Regions from separate parts of the Massilia violaceinigra genome, predicted to be linked through region 1. Evidence: predicted binding sites of a transcription regulator. Region 1 holds the regulator's gene; each other region holds the start of a gene.

Region 1 (3,645 bases):
TACCGACGAAGACCGCATGACGGCGGACCAGCCGGTCCAGGTCACGCTGGGCACCGCCACCATCACCGGGACCGGCATGGAGGCAAACAACGCGACGCGCGAGCTCAAATTCGCCAGCCGCGGGCAGATCATCTATCCACCGAAAGCGGCGCGCGCAGCGCCACCCATCACAGGTAAACCACAATGAAAAAATTTCTAGCCTTCGCCCTGCTCGGCCTGGCCGCGGTCACCGCGTCCGCCGAAAAGGCCGATGCCGCCAAACAGGCGGTGATCACTTACGACACGCTCGAAACGAATGAAGTGACCCAGGTGACGATCCTGACCGGTAACGTGGTCGTCACCAAGGGCACCCTGATCCTCAAGTCCGACCGCGCCACAATCAAGGAAACGCCGGAAGGCGATATGTTCGTGACCCTGACCGCCAACGGCGGCAAGGTCGCCACGTTCCGCCAGAAACGCGACGGTGGTCCCGACTTGTGGGTCGAAGGCCAGGCCCAGCGCATCGAATACGATGAACGCAACGACATGATGAAGCTCTTCTCGCACGCCAAGATCCGCCAGCTGGAAGGCCAGAAGCCAACCAACGAAATCGAGAGCGAATTCATTTCCTACGACAGCCGCAAGGAAGTTTTCCTGGCGCGCAATGACGCCAGCGGCACCAACAAGCCGGGCCAGGGCCAGGGCACGATGGTCATCGCACCGCGCAAGCCGCGCGCGGCACCGGCCACGCCGGCACCGGCGCCAGCGCCGGCCACCACGCCACCGGCGGGAACCCAATGATGGAACCGAAGAATTGCGGCAGCACGCTGATCGTGCGCGGGCTGCAGAAAAGCTATGGCAAGCGCCTGGTCGTGCGCGACGTGTCGCTGCAGGTCGACTGCGGCGAAGTGGTCGGCCTGCTCGGCCCCAACGGCGCTGGCAAGACCACCTCGTTCTACATGATCGTCGGCCTGGTGCCGTCGGATGCGGGTACGATCGATATCAGCGGGGTCGATATTTCGAGCCTGCCGATCCACCGCCGCGCCGCGCTCGGCCTGTCGTACCTGCCGCAGGAAGCGTCGGTGTTCCGCAAGCTGACGGTGGAAGAAAACATCCGCGCCGTGCTGGAACTGCAAAAGGTCGATGGCAAGTCGCTGACCAAGGCCCAGATCAACGAACGCCTGGACACGCTGCTGGCCGACCTGCAGATTGAAAAACTGCGCGAGAACCAGGCCATGTCGCTGTCGGGCGGCGAGCGGCGCCGGGTCGAGATCGCGCGCGCGCTGGCGACCAACCCGCGCTTCGTGCTGCTCGACGAACCGTTCGCCGGGGTCGATCCGATTGCCGTCATCGAGATCCAGCGCATCGTGCGCTTCCTCAAGCAGCGCGGCATCGGGGTTTTGATCACCGACCATAACGTGCGCGAAACGCTTGGTATTTGCGACCGCGCCTACATCATCAACCAGGGTGCGGTGCTCGCCTCCGGTCGACCCGACGACATCATCGCCGATGAATCCGTGCGCCGGGTCTACCTGGGCGAACACTTCCGGATGTAGGCATGAAACAGTCCCTTCAACTACGCACCTCCCAGCACCTCGCCCTCACGCCCCAGCTGCAGCAGTCGATCCGGCTGCTGCAGTTGTCGACCCTGGAACTGCATCAGGAACTGGAGCAGCTGTTAAGCGACAACCCGCTGCTCGAACGGCTCGACGACCCGCTCGATCATTCGGTGCGCCTGCTGGGCGATGGCGCCATCAGCAGCACCTCGACACCGACCGAAGCGGCGCCCGAGCCGGGAGCGCAGGATGCGCCGGCGCCGGCCGAAGGGGAAGGCTTCGAAGGCGGCGACGCGGACAGCCCGGCCAGTAGCAGCGACAACGATGGCGAATGGGGCGACCTCGGTCGCGCCAAGACATCCGACGACGAGGATTCGCGCCCGCAGCTCGAAGCCTCGGCCACCACCTTGCGCGAGCACCTGATGGAGCAGATGCGCGTGACCGTGCTGGAGGCGCGCGACCGCGCGCTGGTCGAACTGATCGTCGACGCCATCGACGACAACGGCTACCTGACCGAATCGCTGGAAGAAATCCAAGAGCGCATGCCGCCCGAGCTGGAGATCGAAATTGAAGAATTGCGCACCGCGCTGGCGCTGCTGCAAAGTTTCGATCCGATTGGCGTGGGCGCGCGCAATGCGTCCGAATGCCTGGCGCTGCAGATCCGGCGTATGCCGGGCGTGGCGCTGGTGACGCGCCGCATGGCGCTGACGATTGTCGAAAACCACCTGACCTGGTTCGCGCAGCGTGAATTCAACAAGCTGAAAAAGGCGCTCGACTGCGACGATGAAGACTTGCGCGAGGCGCAGACCGTGATCCGCCAGTGCAATCCGCACCCGGGCGCGGAGTTCGCGTCGGACGTGTCGGACTACGTGGTGCCGGACGTGATCGTGCGCAAGGCGAAAAACGGCTGGTCGGTGATGCTCAATAACGATGTCATGCCGCGCCTGCGCGTGAACAGCATGTACGCCGCGCTGCTCAAGCAGGGCAAGGGCGAAGGGCAGATGGGCGCGCAGCTGCAGGAAGCGAAGTGGCTGATCAAGAACATGCGCCAGCGCTTCGATACCATCTTGCGGGTGGCCGAAGCCATCGTCGAACGCCAGCGCAATTTCTTCTCGCACGGCGCGGTGGCGATGCGCCCGCTGGTGCTGCGTGAAATCGCCGACACGCTCGGCCTGCACGAGAGTACGATTTCGCGCGTGACCACGCAAAAGTACATGATGACGCCGCACGGCATGTTCGAGCTCAAATATTTTTTCGGCAGCCACGTGGCTACCGAAGCGGGCGGCGAAGCGTCATCGACGGCGATCCGCGCGCTGATCGTGCAGCTGACCAGCGCCGAAGATCCCAAGAGTCCTCTGTCGGACAGCAAGATCGCCGACATGCTGGGCGAGCAGGGCATGGTGATCGCGCGCCGCACGGTCGCCAAGTACCGCGAAGCGCTCAAGATTCCGCCGGTCGCCCTGCGCAAGTGTCTCTAGCCTGCCCGGAACTGCGCGGCGCCTAGAAAAATTCCGGGTGCTCGCGCAGCAGCACCTGCTCGTACTGGTTCACCGCCTTGAACTGTTCCAGCCCCGGCGCCATGCGCCGGCCAGCGTCCCAGCTGCGCCAGGCGCGCGCCATGTCGTAGCTCAGGAACAGCGCATCACCCATATCCTTGTAGGCCCCGGCCAGCGCCGGATTGGCGCGCAACACGCTGGCGTACAGCGGTAGCGCGGCGCGTACGTCGCCCAGCTTGGCGCGCCAATTTGCTTCAAACAGCGCCAGCATGTGCTGCTTGTGTGTGGTGAGCTTGCGCAGTTCCTGCAGCTTGGCGAGCGCCGCCTCCATCTCCGCCTTCCCCTTGGGCCGTATCGCCGCCGCGAACGCGCGCACTTGCGGATCGGCGTTGAGCAGCACCTTCTGCTCCGAGGTCGGCATTTTCATCTGTTCGCCGCTGACAAACGCCAATTCGGACATGCCGAGCATGGCGTCGAAGGCACGCTTGTCGGCGAACGCTTGCGCGATCTCGGTCTCGAAGGCTTGCCTGGCTGCCGCCGTCGGCGGCGCCGCATTCGCCTGCGCCTTGTCGAGCAGCTGATCGAGTTCGTCAGCCGCTGCCGCGCGCGGCTTG
Region 2 (3,645 bases), 160 kb from region 1:
ACCCGAACACGCCGTTCGAATTGGCGATGGTCTGGAACGAGTGGCTGTCGGTGAAGAAACCGGCGCATACCAGCTTGTTCTTGCGGCTTGCCTCGATGCTGTAGGCGGCGGTCTGGGCGCGGAACTCCGGATCGATGGCGGCGGTGGCGCGGCTGAACGTTTCCGACGCCTTGTACGCCTGCTTCGAGACGGCCGGCATGAACTCCGGGTTTTCCGGCGCCAGGCGCGCCAGGTCCTCGGCACGGCGCACGACTTTTTCGAGCGACTTGTCGTCGAATTCGTTGATGCTGGCGGTACCCTGGCGTTTGCCGTACGCGACCTGCACCACCAGCGAGGCGTCGTCCACCAGCCCCGCGGTCGAGACGTTGTTGCGCGCATAGCGGATGTTACCGGTGCGCCCGCCCGTCACGCGGACGGTGCATTCATCCGCCTTGGTCAGCGACATGACGCGGTTGACGATACGCTTGCTTTCTTCTTGAGTCAGAACTTTCATATGCGGTTCCCTGGCTTAGCCGATCTTGCGTGCGGTGTTGATGACGTTGATGCCGTTAAAGCGCGCCGTGCTCGACCCGTGCGACACCGTGCTGACCTGGCTTGGCTGGCCTTTGCCGTCGAAGAAGGAGCCGCCCATGCGCCAGTCGCTCTCGTCGCAGATGGCGCCGCAGGCGTTCCAGAATTCCTGGGTATTCGACTGGTAGGCCACGTCTTCGAGCGGCGCACCGATCTTGCCGTTGTTGATTTCATAGAACAACTGGCCGCCGAACTGGAAGTTGTAGCGCTGCTGGTCGATCGAGAACGAGCCCGCGCCGACGATGTAGATGCCCTTCTTGACATCCTTGACCATCTGGTCGGGCGTGAGCTTGGCTTTACCCGGCTGCAGCGAAATGTTGGGCATGCGCTGGAACTGCACGCTGCTCCAGCTGTCGGCATACGAGCAGCCGTGCGACTCCTTCTCGCCGATGATGTGGGCCTGGTCGCGGGTGGCCTGGTAGTTCACCAAAATGCCGTCCTTGATGATGTCCCAGCGCTTGCCCGGCACGCCTTCGTCGTCGTAGCCGACCGCGCCCAGCGAGCCTGGTTCGACCTTGTCGGCCACGATGTTCACGCGCTCGGAGCCGTACTTGAATTTCTTCGTTTCCCACTTGTCGAGGGTGGCGAAGCTGGTACCGGCGTAATTGGCCTCGTAGCCCAGCACGCGATCGAGTTCGGTCGGGTGGCCCACCGATTCGTGGATGGTCAGGTACAGGTGCTCTGGCGAGAGCACCAGGTCGTATTTGCCCGGCGCGACCGACTTGGCGGTCAGCTTTTCCTTGGCCTGGCGCCCGCAGGCACGCGCATCTTCGATCAGGTCGTACGAATTCTTGTACAGGGTGCACACGCCGCCGGCGGCCTTGATCTTGTCATCAAAGCGCGCGTCGAGGTATTCGTAGCCCATGCCGACCGGCGTGGACAAGCCCTGGCGCGAGCGGAATTTGTTGGTGGCCTTGTCGACGGCGGTGGCGAACACCGGCATCCACATGCGGTGCACGTCCTGGTCGATGTAGGAGCCATCGGTCGAGGCGAAATACTTTTGCTGGTTCACCTGGAACATCAGCGACTGCATGAAGCTCGCGCCGCCATCCATGCCAGCCTTGTTGGCGGCGATCAGCAGCTCGGCTTTTTCCTTGATGGGGACCGTGCGCCAGTCCTTCTTGATCGGGGTGGCCCACGCCACTTCGCCCACGCCCTTCACGGGCGCCAGGCGCACCGGTTCGGATTGCAGCTTGGCGTTGGCCTTGGCGATGGCGACCGCCTGGCGCGCGGCGCCGGCCACCGCATCGGGCGACATGTCGGAGGTGGCGGCAAAGCCGTAGGCGCCGTTGCACAGCACACGCACGCCCACGCCGGCCGATTCGGTATTGGTCACGCTTTCGACATTCAGGTCGCGCGTGGTGATGAACTGGTTCAGGTAGCGGCCGATGCGCACGTCGCAATAGCTGGCGCCGGCGCCGGTGGCGGCGTTAAGGGCCACGTCGGCCAGGGTCTTCTTGAACTTTGCCGCGAGGGGATTGAGTAATTCTTCAGCGGCGATGGCATTGCCGAAGACCGGCACCAGCATCGTGCCCAATGCGAGGCCGCTGATATTGAGAAAAGCACGTCGTTCCATAGTATCTCCTAACACTCACCACGAAGGTAGCGGCCCGCCGAACTGCGCGAACGCGCTTTGTTTTGCAGCTCACCTGAACCATGCCGAACAGCGGTCTGAATGAAAAAATCAGAAAGAACCATACCAGCAAAATGGCCAAAAGAATACGCAAAGATTGTGCCACTGGCTAAGTCCTTGATTCGGGAATCCGGGAGTGTCCGGCGGACGGTGTCCGCACTGTCCGAAGCAGTGTCCGCACGCTGTGGCGGACAGTATGTACATATGAGATTCGGCTTGACCTTCAAGCGTGCATACTCGATCATCGCGCTTGTCGGCGATATCACATTGCCTGCCGCAGCTTTTCCCCGTAGTACATACCAATACCGGAGACGAAAACACATGAAACAACTGATCCTGGCCACGATGATGGCCGCTGGCATGGCCGGCGCAGCCCACGCCGATGACGCACTCAAGGCAGCCATCGCCAATACCGAGCGCACACCCGCCAACGTCGCGCGCGACGCCGCCCGTCATCCATACGAAACGCTGACCTTTTTCGGCATCAAGCCGACCATGACCGTGGTCGAGCTGTCGCCGGGCGGCGGCTGGTACACCGAAATCCTGGCTCCCTACCTGCGCGACAAGGGCAAGCTGATCGTCGCCGGCGAGTCGCCGACGTCGGCCAAGGAAGGCGCGCGCAAGTACGCGGCCAACCTGACCAAGAAGCTTGAATCGAAGCCGGCCATGTTCGACAAGGTCCAGCGCGGCGTGTTCGAAGTGCCGACCACGTACGACTTCGCCAAGCCGGGCAGCGCCGATCTGGTGGTCACCTTCCGCAACCTCCACAACTGGATGGGCAATGGCGACGACAAGGTCAAGGAAGTGTTCAAGAAGGTCCACGACAGCCTGAAATCGGGCGGCGTGTTCGGCGTGGTGGAACACCGTGCCCCGGCCGGCAAGGAGCCGAAAGCCGATACCGGCTACGTGCAGGAAGCGTACGTGATCAAGATGGCCGAAAGCGTCGGCTTCAAGCTCGCCGGCAAATCGGAAGTGAACGCCAACCCCAAGGACAAGGCTGACCACAACAAGGGCGTGTGGGCCCTGCCGCCGGTGCTGGCCAATAAGGATGTCGATCGCGAGAAATACCTGGCGATCGGCGAGAGCGACCGCATGACGCTCAAGTTCGTAAAGCCTTAACAGGTGATGACGGCTCCGCAAGGGGCCGTTTTTTGTCTGCCTGTTCCGCACAGGCGGGACGCTGGAGCGGCGCGCCATGCGCGTGTATGATTAACGCTCGTCGCTCCTTCCTCCAACAAGAAATTACCCAATGAACATATCGCGTATCGCCGTTGCCGCCATCCTTGCCGCGGCAAGCCTGCTGGCCCATGCCGCACAAGACGCCACCAGCAGCGCGTCGCCGGCCGCGCCGGTGGCCGCCATTCCCGCCAATCTCGAAAACTCGGTCGTCAAGGTGTTTGCCACGCTGCGCCGTCCCGACCCGTACAAGCCATGGACCAAGG
Region 3 (3,645 bases), 880 kb from region 1:
AATACGCGGCCAGGCTGGGTAAGCATGGCATCCAGGTCACCTTGCAGCGCTCCCTCGGTTCGCAGGACAACCTGCAGCACCTCAACGAAGGCAAGGTCGATATCGCTTTTGTGCAGAGCGGGTCGACCGAGCAGGCTGAAGCCCAGCGCAAGGGACTGGTTTCGATCGGCAGCCTGTTCACCGAACCGGTCTGGCTGTTCCTGCGCGAGGACGCCAAGGTTACCCAGATCTCGCAGCTCAAGGGCTTGAAAATCAACCTCGGACCGGAAGGTAGCGGCGTACCCAAGCTGTTTCGCCAGGTGCTGGCGCTGAACGGCATCGAGCCGGGCGACCTGACCATCGGCGCGCTGGAAAACACGCCGGGCACGGTGGAGCTGCTCGAAGGGCGCATCGATGGCCTCGTGTTCAGCTCCGGGCCGGATGCGCCGCTGGTGCAGATGCTGCTGCAAACGCCGGGCTTCAAACTGTTCGATTTCACGCAGGCCGAGGCGTATTCGCGGCGTTTGCCGTTCGTCTCGCACGTGGTGCTGCCGCGCGGGATTGTCGACGTCGGGCGCGACTTGCCGGCCCAGGACTATCACCTGATCGCCCCCACCGCGACCCTGGTGGCGCGCGAGGATTTACATCCGGCGCTGATCGACCTGTACGTGCAGGCAGCGAGCGAAATTCATGGCGGGACTGGCTGGTTCCAGCAGCAGGGACAGTTCCCGTCGGCGCGCTATACCGAAATTCCCGTGGCGCGCGAAGCGGCCAAGTTCTACAAGGATGGCGCACCGCTGCTGCAGCGCTACATGAGCTTCTGGCTGGCCAATTTCTTCGACCGGATGTGGGTCGTGGTGGTGGCGCTGGCGGCGCTCGTGCTGCCGCTGTCGAAGGTGGTGCCGCCCTTGTACGTGTGGCGGATTCGCTCGCGCGTGTACCGCTGGTACGGGCAGCTGCGCACGGTGGAGCAGGAACTGGAGGCGGCGCAGGGACCGCAGCGCGCGCAAGTGTGCGCCGGGCTGTTGAAACGCCTGGATGAAATCGAGGAAATGGTGAACCAGATTTCGATTCCGCTGGCGTTTGCCGATGGCTTGTATGGCCTGCGCAGCCATATCAATTTTGTGCGGCAGCGGGTGAAAAACGCCTTGGCGTAGCCCCGTCGTTTCCGTCGAAGGAGGAACGGCGTTAGCGTGTATAGGCTATGAACCTATACGGGCTTCAGGCTCCCATCCACGGCAAGCCCGCCTTGCACCATCCACCGACCGTCTTGCGGTGACCATCGGCATCCTTGTCGCCCTCGAAGCCTTCCAGGATATCGAACGACTGCGCATAACCATTTTCCGTCGCCACGCGCGCGGCGTGACGCGACCTGACGCCCGAGCGGCACAAGAACAGCAGCACTTCGTCTTTCTGCGCCACCGCTTCCAACTGCTGCACGAAATCGGGATTGGGCGCGCCATCGGGCCAGGTACTCCACTGCACCGCGCAGTGCTGCTGCGCCGGAATGGCAACCTTGCCCACCCACGCGCGCTCGGCATCGGTGCGCACGTCGACCAGGCGCACGCGCGCCTCGCTTTGCAGCAGTTCCCACGCTTCCTGCGGCGTCACCGCTCCCGCATACGGTTGGCCAGGCGCGCGGGTGCGGGCGGCGGCAAGCAGGGTGTCAGCGTTACTCATGGCGTATTCCTCGGTCAAGTTTGCGATTATTATATGAGCGGCGCACCACGGCGCGGCATATTTACCTTTTCGGTGCATGATGCATCAACTTGGTGCAGTCGGCGAGATTCGCACCACGGTGGTGCGAACCCGGTCAGGCGCCCGGCGCCGCGCCGCAGCAGGGACTCCGGAGTTTAGTGATATTTGGCAGCATTTTCAACGCTGCTGTGCCATTCGGTCCGCATGGTCTGGCTGGCACGCTTTCTGCTATGATCCCTGTGAGTTTTGCCGCCGAGGTGGCAACCCCCCATTTATATTAGGAGAGATACGCATGGCAATGACGGCCGCAGAAGTCTTGGAAATGGTTAAAGAGAAGCACGTTCGCTTTGTGGACTTTCGCTTCGCCGACACGCGTGGCAAAGAGCAGCACGTAACGGTTCCGGTATCGCACTTCGATCTCGACAAATTTGAATCGGGCCACGCTTTCGACGGCTCGTCGATCGCCGGCTGGAAGGGCATCGAAGCGTCCGACATGCTGCTCATGCCAGACCCGAACACGGCCAACATCGATCCGTTCATGGAAGAAGTCACGCTGTTCATGCAGTGCGACGTCATCGAGCCAGCCGATGGCAAGGGCTACGACCGCGACCCGCGTTCGATCGCCAAGCGCGCCGAAGCCTACCTCAAGTCGACCGGCATCGGCGACACCGCCTACTTCGGCCCTGAGCCGGAATTCTTCATCTTCGACAGCGTGCGCTGGAAGATCGACATGTCGGGCTGCTTCGTCAAGATCGATTCGGATGAATCGTCGTGGGCGACCGATGCCAAGACCGAAGGCGGCAACAGCGGCCACCGTCCAACCGTCAAGGGCGGCTACTTCCCGGTGCCACCAGTCGATTCGTTCCAGGACATGCGCTCGGAAATGTGCCTGATCCTCGAAGAACTGGGCATCCCGGTCGAAGTGCACCACCACGAAGTGGCCGGCGCCGGCCAGAATGAAATCGGCACCAGGTTCTCGACCCTGGTCGAGCGCGCCGACTGGACCCAGAACCTGAAATACGTGGTCTGGAACGTGGCCCACAGCTATGGCAAGACCGCCACCTTCATGCCGAAACCGATCGTTGGCGACAACGGCTCGGGCATGCACGTGCACCAGTCGATCTGGAAAGACGGCAAAAACCTGTTCGCCGGCGACGGCTATGCCGGCCTGTCGGAAGATGCGCTGTTCTACATCGGCGGCATCATCAAGCACGCCAAGGCACTGAACGCGATCACCAACCCGGGCACCAACTCGTACAAGCGTCTCGTGCCAGGCTACGAAGCGCCGGTCAAGCTGGCTTACTCGGCCAAGAACCGTTCGGCATCGATCCGCATCCCGCACGTGGCGAACCCGAAAGGCCGCCGCATCGAGACCCGCTTCCCGGATCCGCTGGCCAACGTGTACCTGTGCTTCGCCGCGCTGCTGATGGCTGGCCTGGACGGTATCGCCAACAAGATCCACCCGGGCGAAGCAGCGTCGAAAGACCTGTACCACCTGCCGCCGGAAGAAGACGCGCTGATCCCGACCGTGTGCGCCTCGCTCGAAGAAGCGCTCGACAACCTGAACAAGGACCGCGAGTTCCTGACGCGCGGTGGTGTTTTCAGCAACAGCATGATCGATGCCTACATCGAACTGAAAATGCAGGACGTGCAGCGCATGCGCATGACCACGCACCCGGCCGAGTTCGACATGTACTACTCGCTGTAATTGTTTTTGGTTGGCAATCATTGCCAACTTGCAGCATCTATGGCCGGGGAGACATCAAAACGTATCTCTCCGGTACAAAAACGCGAGGAAGGCCAAGGCTTTCCTCGCGTTTTTCATTGGATGTTGTATATTCGGTTGAATCTAATTACTCCACGGAATTCCGTGAAACAACGCTGATGCTTATGATAACGAGGATGTCCCGAATTCGCCCGCACCGACCGCTGCGTATGCCTTTGCTGGCGCTGGTGCTGTTCGCCGGC
Region 4 (3,645 bases), 1.2 Mb from region 1:
CACAGGCCACCGTCCCGCTGCATCACTACCTTGCGAACTCGATCCCATGCTGCGCCGTAGCCGCGTTCTTGCCGGGATAGCTTGGACCAGGCCATGTAGCGCTACTTCTTCCCGTCAGGGCGCTGTTGAACGGCCCGGCGCTCGAACAGGGGCTCGCGCAGCCATGGGCGAACGATCCAGCAATACGCCAGCCCTGCGGGCCACCCAAGCGCCCATCCGAGCGTCGGATACATTGCGGCACCGATGTAGCTCAGCGCCACGAGGATGCCGGCGGTTACCAGCCGGACAAGCGCGCTGGTCATTGGTAAGCCTTACCGCCGGCGCTGTGCCGTGCCATGTATGCGGCGTGCGCCGCCTGCGTGCGGGCGCGCATCCAGGCATCGAAGCCATCGGGGCCCGGCTCCGTCATCTTCTCGATGCGGATATGCCCACGCTTCACATCGATAGCGATCTCGTCGCCAACCAGGTATGGGCCCCCTCGTTTGTCAGGGGCGTAACAGATTGCCTCGCCTGCGTCCTCGTCCGCAAAGATGCAGCCGACTAGCTGCTCGCCGTTCAGGTACACGTCGGCGGGCAGCATGGCGGCGTTGTAGTCCGGGTGCTGCGGGTCACCTGAGATTCTCATGGCTGGTCTTCCGTTTCGTCGTTGTGGGGGATGAGGCCCCAGCCCAGCTCTCGGCGAATGTCGTCGGGGCTTGGTGGTGGATCGTCGTGCTCGGCGTGCGTGCGCCGGTCCATGTAAGCGCGCACCTTGCGCTTGTCAGGCTTGGTGGTGTCGGTCATGGCGAGCCGTCCGGACAGGTCAGTTGAGCAGCGAGGGTTGAATCGCGGTCTCGAGCAAATGGCGCTCATCACGCAAACTTGGAAGTTCGCGCTTTCGGTCCAGCATCAGGTGCGAGCCGAACGACGCGCGCACTTCGGATGCCACCTCTTTGGCGATCAATGCCTGCATCTGCTGCCACAGGTTGCGCTCGCCGCGCGACAAAGCATCGCGCATGCGGTAGAACTCTTTCACCAAGGCGATCTTGAACTCGACCACCTTCTTACTGTTGCGCATCAGCGCGATCAGCAGCGTGGATTGAGATTCATTGAGCATTGCGATCTCGCGGCGCTGTATGCCTCCTTCCGTGTCAAAGGGTTGGATTTCAAATCCGACCCTGCCCAATTGTTCCAAATCGGACACGTGCTTTCGGGCCAGTTTGATTACTGTCGCGTGTGGCTGCCCGATGCCGCGCGCAAGAACGAGCGACGAGGCACGGAGTTCGCCATCGGTGCTCACAGCTACCAGCCCAGCAAGGTTCAGGGTGCTTTGCATACATTTCCTTCGTCAGTGGTCGTCGTTGAAATGGGTGCGCAGAAGCAGTGACGAGCTGCTCTTCGGGTTGCAACCCTATCTGCGCGTAGAACGAAAAATGCCTCGACCGGTTAGGGGCGAGGCGTAGAAAGTTGGTTGATATTGAAAAGCTGGCGCGCAATGCAAAAGCCCCTGCGTCATTGCTGAGGCAGGGGCTTTTGCGCTTCTTCCGAGTGCGCGGGAGGCTCCCACCAGGGAACCTTGCCGCGTCTAGTTAATCTATGAATCAGTTGAAGGTGCGATTGTAGACGATATTTGCATGAGGTCAACCGGAACGCGCAGACCAATGCAAAAAGCCCGCCACCTTTCGGTGCGGGCTTTATTTCCGGGCGCAAGAAGTCCCGATGGCAGCTATTCTACTATGCCGGGCCGTAGTGTCAATGAATTGTGGAAATTTATTTGCAGAGATTCAAAAACGGCATCGGAGCGCATGCGTACATATTTTCTTGTACCTCAGTGCATTGCGGCAAGATCCGGCCAGCATTGTAAATTAACTCAGTGTTGTGCTTGGTTTTTGAAATAGCCATTCATATACAATATGTTTACAATAATACAAGGTAGTCGATAACCGGCTCCGCTTACCATGAAAGCACCTAATGCCCAAATTTTCTTCTAGACTAGCGTATTGCGTCCTGGCTGCCGCCGCCGCCATTGCAAGCAGCTCCGCCCATGCGCAATCGATCGACATGTCCGCCGGAATTTCCCAGTACCGGTATCAGCTGATCGATCTCGACTTGAACGACAACATTACTCCAAGTATTGTCTTTACCGAGTTCATGGATAGGAGCTTCAGTTTGCACACCCTCGAAAACGAGGTCATCGCCGCCGATTCCATCCACACCTTGGGCACAACCTCAATCAGCAGTCGTGGTGGCTTCGCAAGCACCCGGTCCGATGCAAGCAGTTGGCGTTCGCTGGCGCACGTTGATGGCGCCATGCTCTTGAACGGATCGATGTCCGCAAGTACGACCCATTCCAGTACATTCATTTTAAGTCCGAATACAGGAATCATGTTTTCCGCCGTCGCAGAGATTTCCGGAGAGGTCTCTCCTCTGGGTCCGGGCGACTCGGCGGTCATGAATGTCAGAATGCAAGGAGACATAAGCAGCAGGTACGGGTCGGACAACGCCGAAATGATGGATTTCACGGAGTCATACAGCAAATTCACCTCTGGCACGCAAACGTACAAGATGTCCGGCTATTTGCATTCCAACCAGCAAGAAGTCATGGGAAGCATACGCTTCAGCACCGACGCCGTGGCACGGGTAGTGTCGGCAGTGCCTGAGCCGGAAAGCTACGCCATGCTGTTGGCCGGCCTGGGCTTAGTGGGCTTCTGCACCCGTCGCAAGGGCGCCAGATAGCAAACCGGCACTGCGCTGGCACAGCCCCCCCGGAGGTTCTGTCGCTCAGCGAACGTCGGCGGCGCAATCATGTCGGCGATACATGCGATAACCGCCGGTCGCGGCGTGCCGATCGTGGTGCGCCAAATCAAATACCTCAACAACATCGTCGAGCAAGATCATCGCGCAGAATGGGCCGCCTCGCTACCCTAAAAGATCTGCTGCTGAAGCATCAACAGGCCACGCGGTCCTTGAGGATCTTGAACAAACTGTCGACTGCCTGATCGAACACCTTGGCAAAGTCTGCACGCCAGACGCCGCGTGTCTTGAGACCGTAATGGGTCATAACTGCCTCGCGCTCGATTACCTGCAGCTCCCAGACGGCCGTATGCACTTCGCGGACCAGGCGCTTGTTGACCTCGATCTCCATGTCCTCAAAGCTGTGAATGCGTGCATCCGGGGCGCCCAGGCATTGCCTTGGCGCGCCTTCGGCAATCGGCTCGCCTGTTCTGATCCAGTCGGCCCATCCATCAAGCATGCGCACCACGTTTTGGTAGTGCTCTTGCTCCACAGTGTTGCGCACCACTGGCGGCAGCGTGGCAACGCGTACAGGTTTGAGCGCTGGCGGCGAGCTGTCTTCGGTCACGTCGACGAAGACGATGTCCGGTACGGGCGCTGTCTTGACAGGCCAGCGCAGAGTGAGTATCGGGCGCTTGCTCATGGGCGCACCTCGGTCGCGCAGGCAGCCGCGGCTTCGGTTGCGATCCGCGCCAGCGCCGTGTCGTGGCAGGCCACCAGGATGGCGTGCCAGTCGCCGCGGCGAGCCCAGTAAGTCGCGCGGCACCAGGTCACTTCTTGCATATCGAACTCCTTCATTTTCAGTAACTCCATCAGGCGCTGCTCAATCTTTGCGGGAACCGGGCGGTCGTTTTTCGTCATGCTTTTCTCTTG

What was found. The regulator sigma-54, encoded in region 1, starts transcription at its own class of promoters, with help from an activator protein. The targets are predictions, from matches to a motif close to TGGCANGNAANCTGCTTT.
Region 2: a site for sigma-54 is predicted at 2,291-2,308, ahead of CR152_RS04075 (TldD/PmbA family protein). Genes of this name have one in related genera too.
Region 3: a site for sigma-54 is predicted at 1,892-1,909, ahead of glnA (type I glutamate--ammonia ligase). Genes of this name have one in related genera too.
Region 4: a site for sigma-54 is predicted at 1,700-1,717, ahead of CR152_RS34065 (PEP-CTERM sorting domain-containing protein). Genes of this name have one in related genera too.

The regions. Positions count from the first base shown of each region.
Region 1 is NZ_CP024608.1:1,051,942-1,055,586, forward strand. It holds gene lptC (LPS export ABC transporter periplasmic protein LptC) at 1-187, shown strand, start outside; gene lptA (lipopolysaccharide transport periplasmic protein LptA) at 184-780, shown strand; gene lptB (LPS export ABC transporter ATP-binding protein) at 780-1,535, shown strand; gene CR152_RS04855 (RNA polymerase factor sigma-54) at 1,538-3,013, shown strand; gene CR152_RS04860 (hypothetical protein) at 3,036-3,645, opposite strand, start outside.
Region 2 is NZ_CP024608.1:888,700-892,344, reverse strand. It holds gene CR152_RS04080 (TldD/PmbA family protein) at 1-493, opposite strand, end outside; gene CR152_RS04075 (TldD/PmbA family protein) at 509-2,146, opposite strand; gene CR152_RS04070 (class I SAM-dependent methyltransferase) at 2,525-3,322, shown strand; gene CR152_RS04065 (S1C family serine protease) at 3,453-3,645, shown strand, end outside.
Region 3 is NZ_CP024608.1:1,934,546-1,938,190, forward strand. It holds gene CR152_RS08710 (TAXI family TRAP transporter solute-binding subunit) at 1-1,136, shown strand, start outside; gene CR152_RS08715 (rhodanese-like domain-containing protein) at 1,201-1,659, opposite strand; gene glnA (type I glutamate--ammonia ligase) at 1,970-3,385, shown strand; gene CR152_RS08725 (DUF4124 domain-containing protein) at 3,580-3,645, shown strand, end outside.
Region 4 is NZ_CP024608.1:2,251,671-2,255,315, reverse strand. It holds gene CR152_RS34070 (HNH endonuclease) at 1-95, opposite strand, end outside; gene CR152_RS33810 (hypothetical protein) at 102-302, opposite strand; gene CR152_RS10205 (hypothetical protein) at 299-625, opposite strand; gene CR152_RS33610 (hypothetical protein) at 622-783, opposite strand; gene CR152_RS10200 (Rha family transcriptional regulator) at 803-1,315, opposite strand; gene CR152_RS34065 (PEP-CTERM sorting domain-containing protein) at 1,951-2,715, shown strand; partial or broken gene CR152_RS34060 (IS6 family transposase) at 2,776-2,883, shown strand; gene CR152_RS10185 (hypothetical protein) at 2,927-3,415, opposite strand; gene CR152_RS10180 (hypothetical protein) at 3,412-3,633, opposite strand.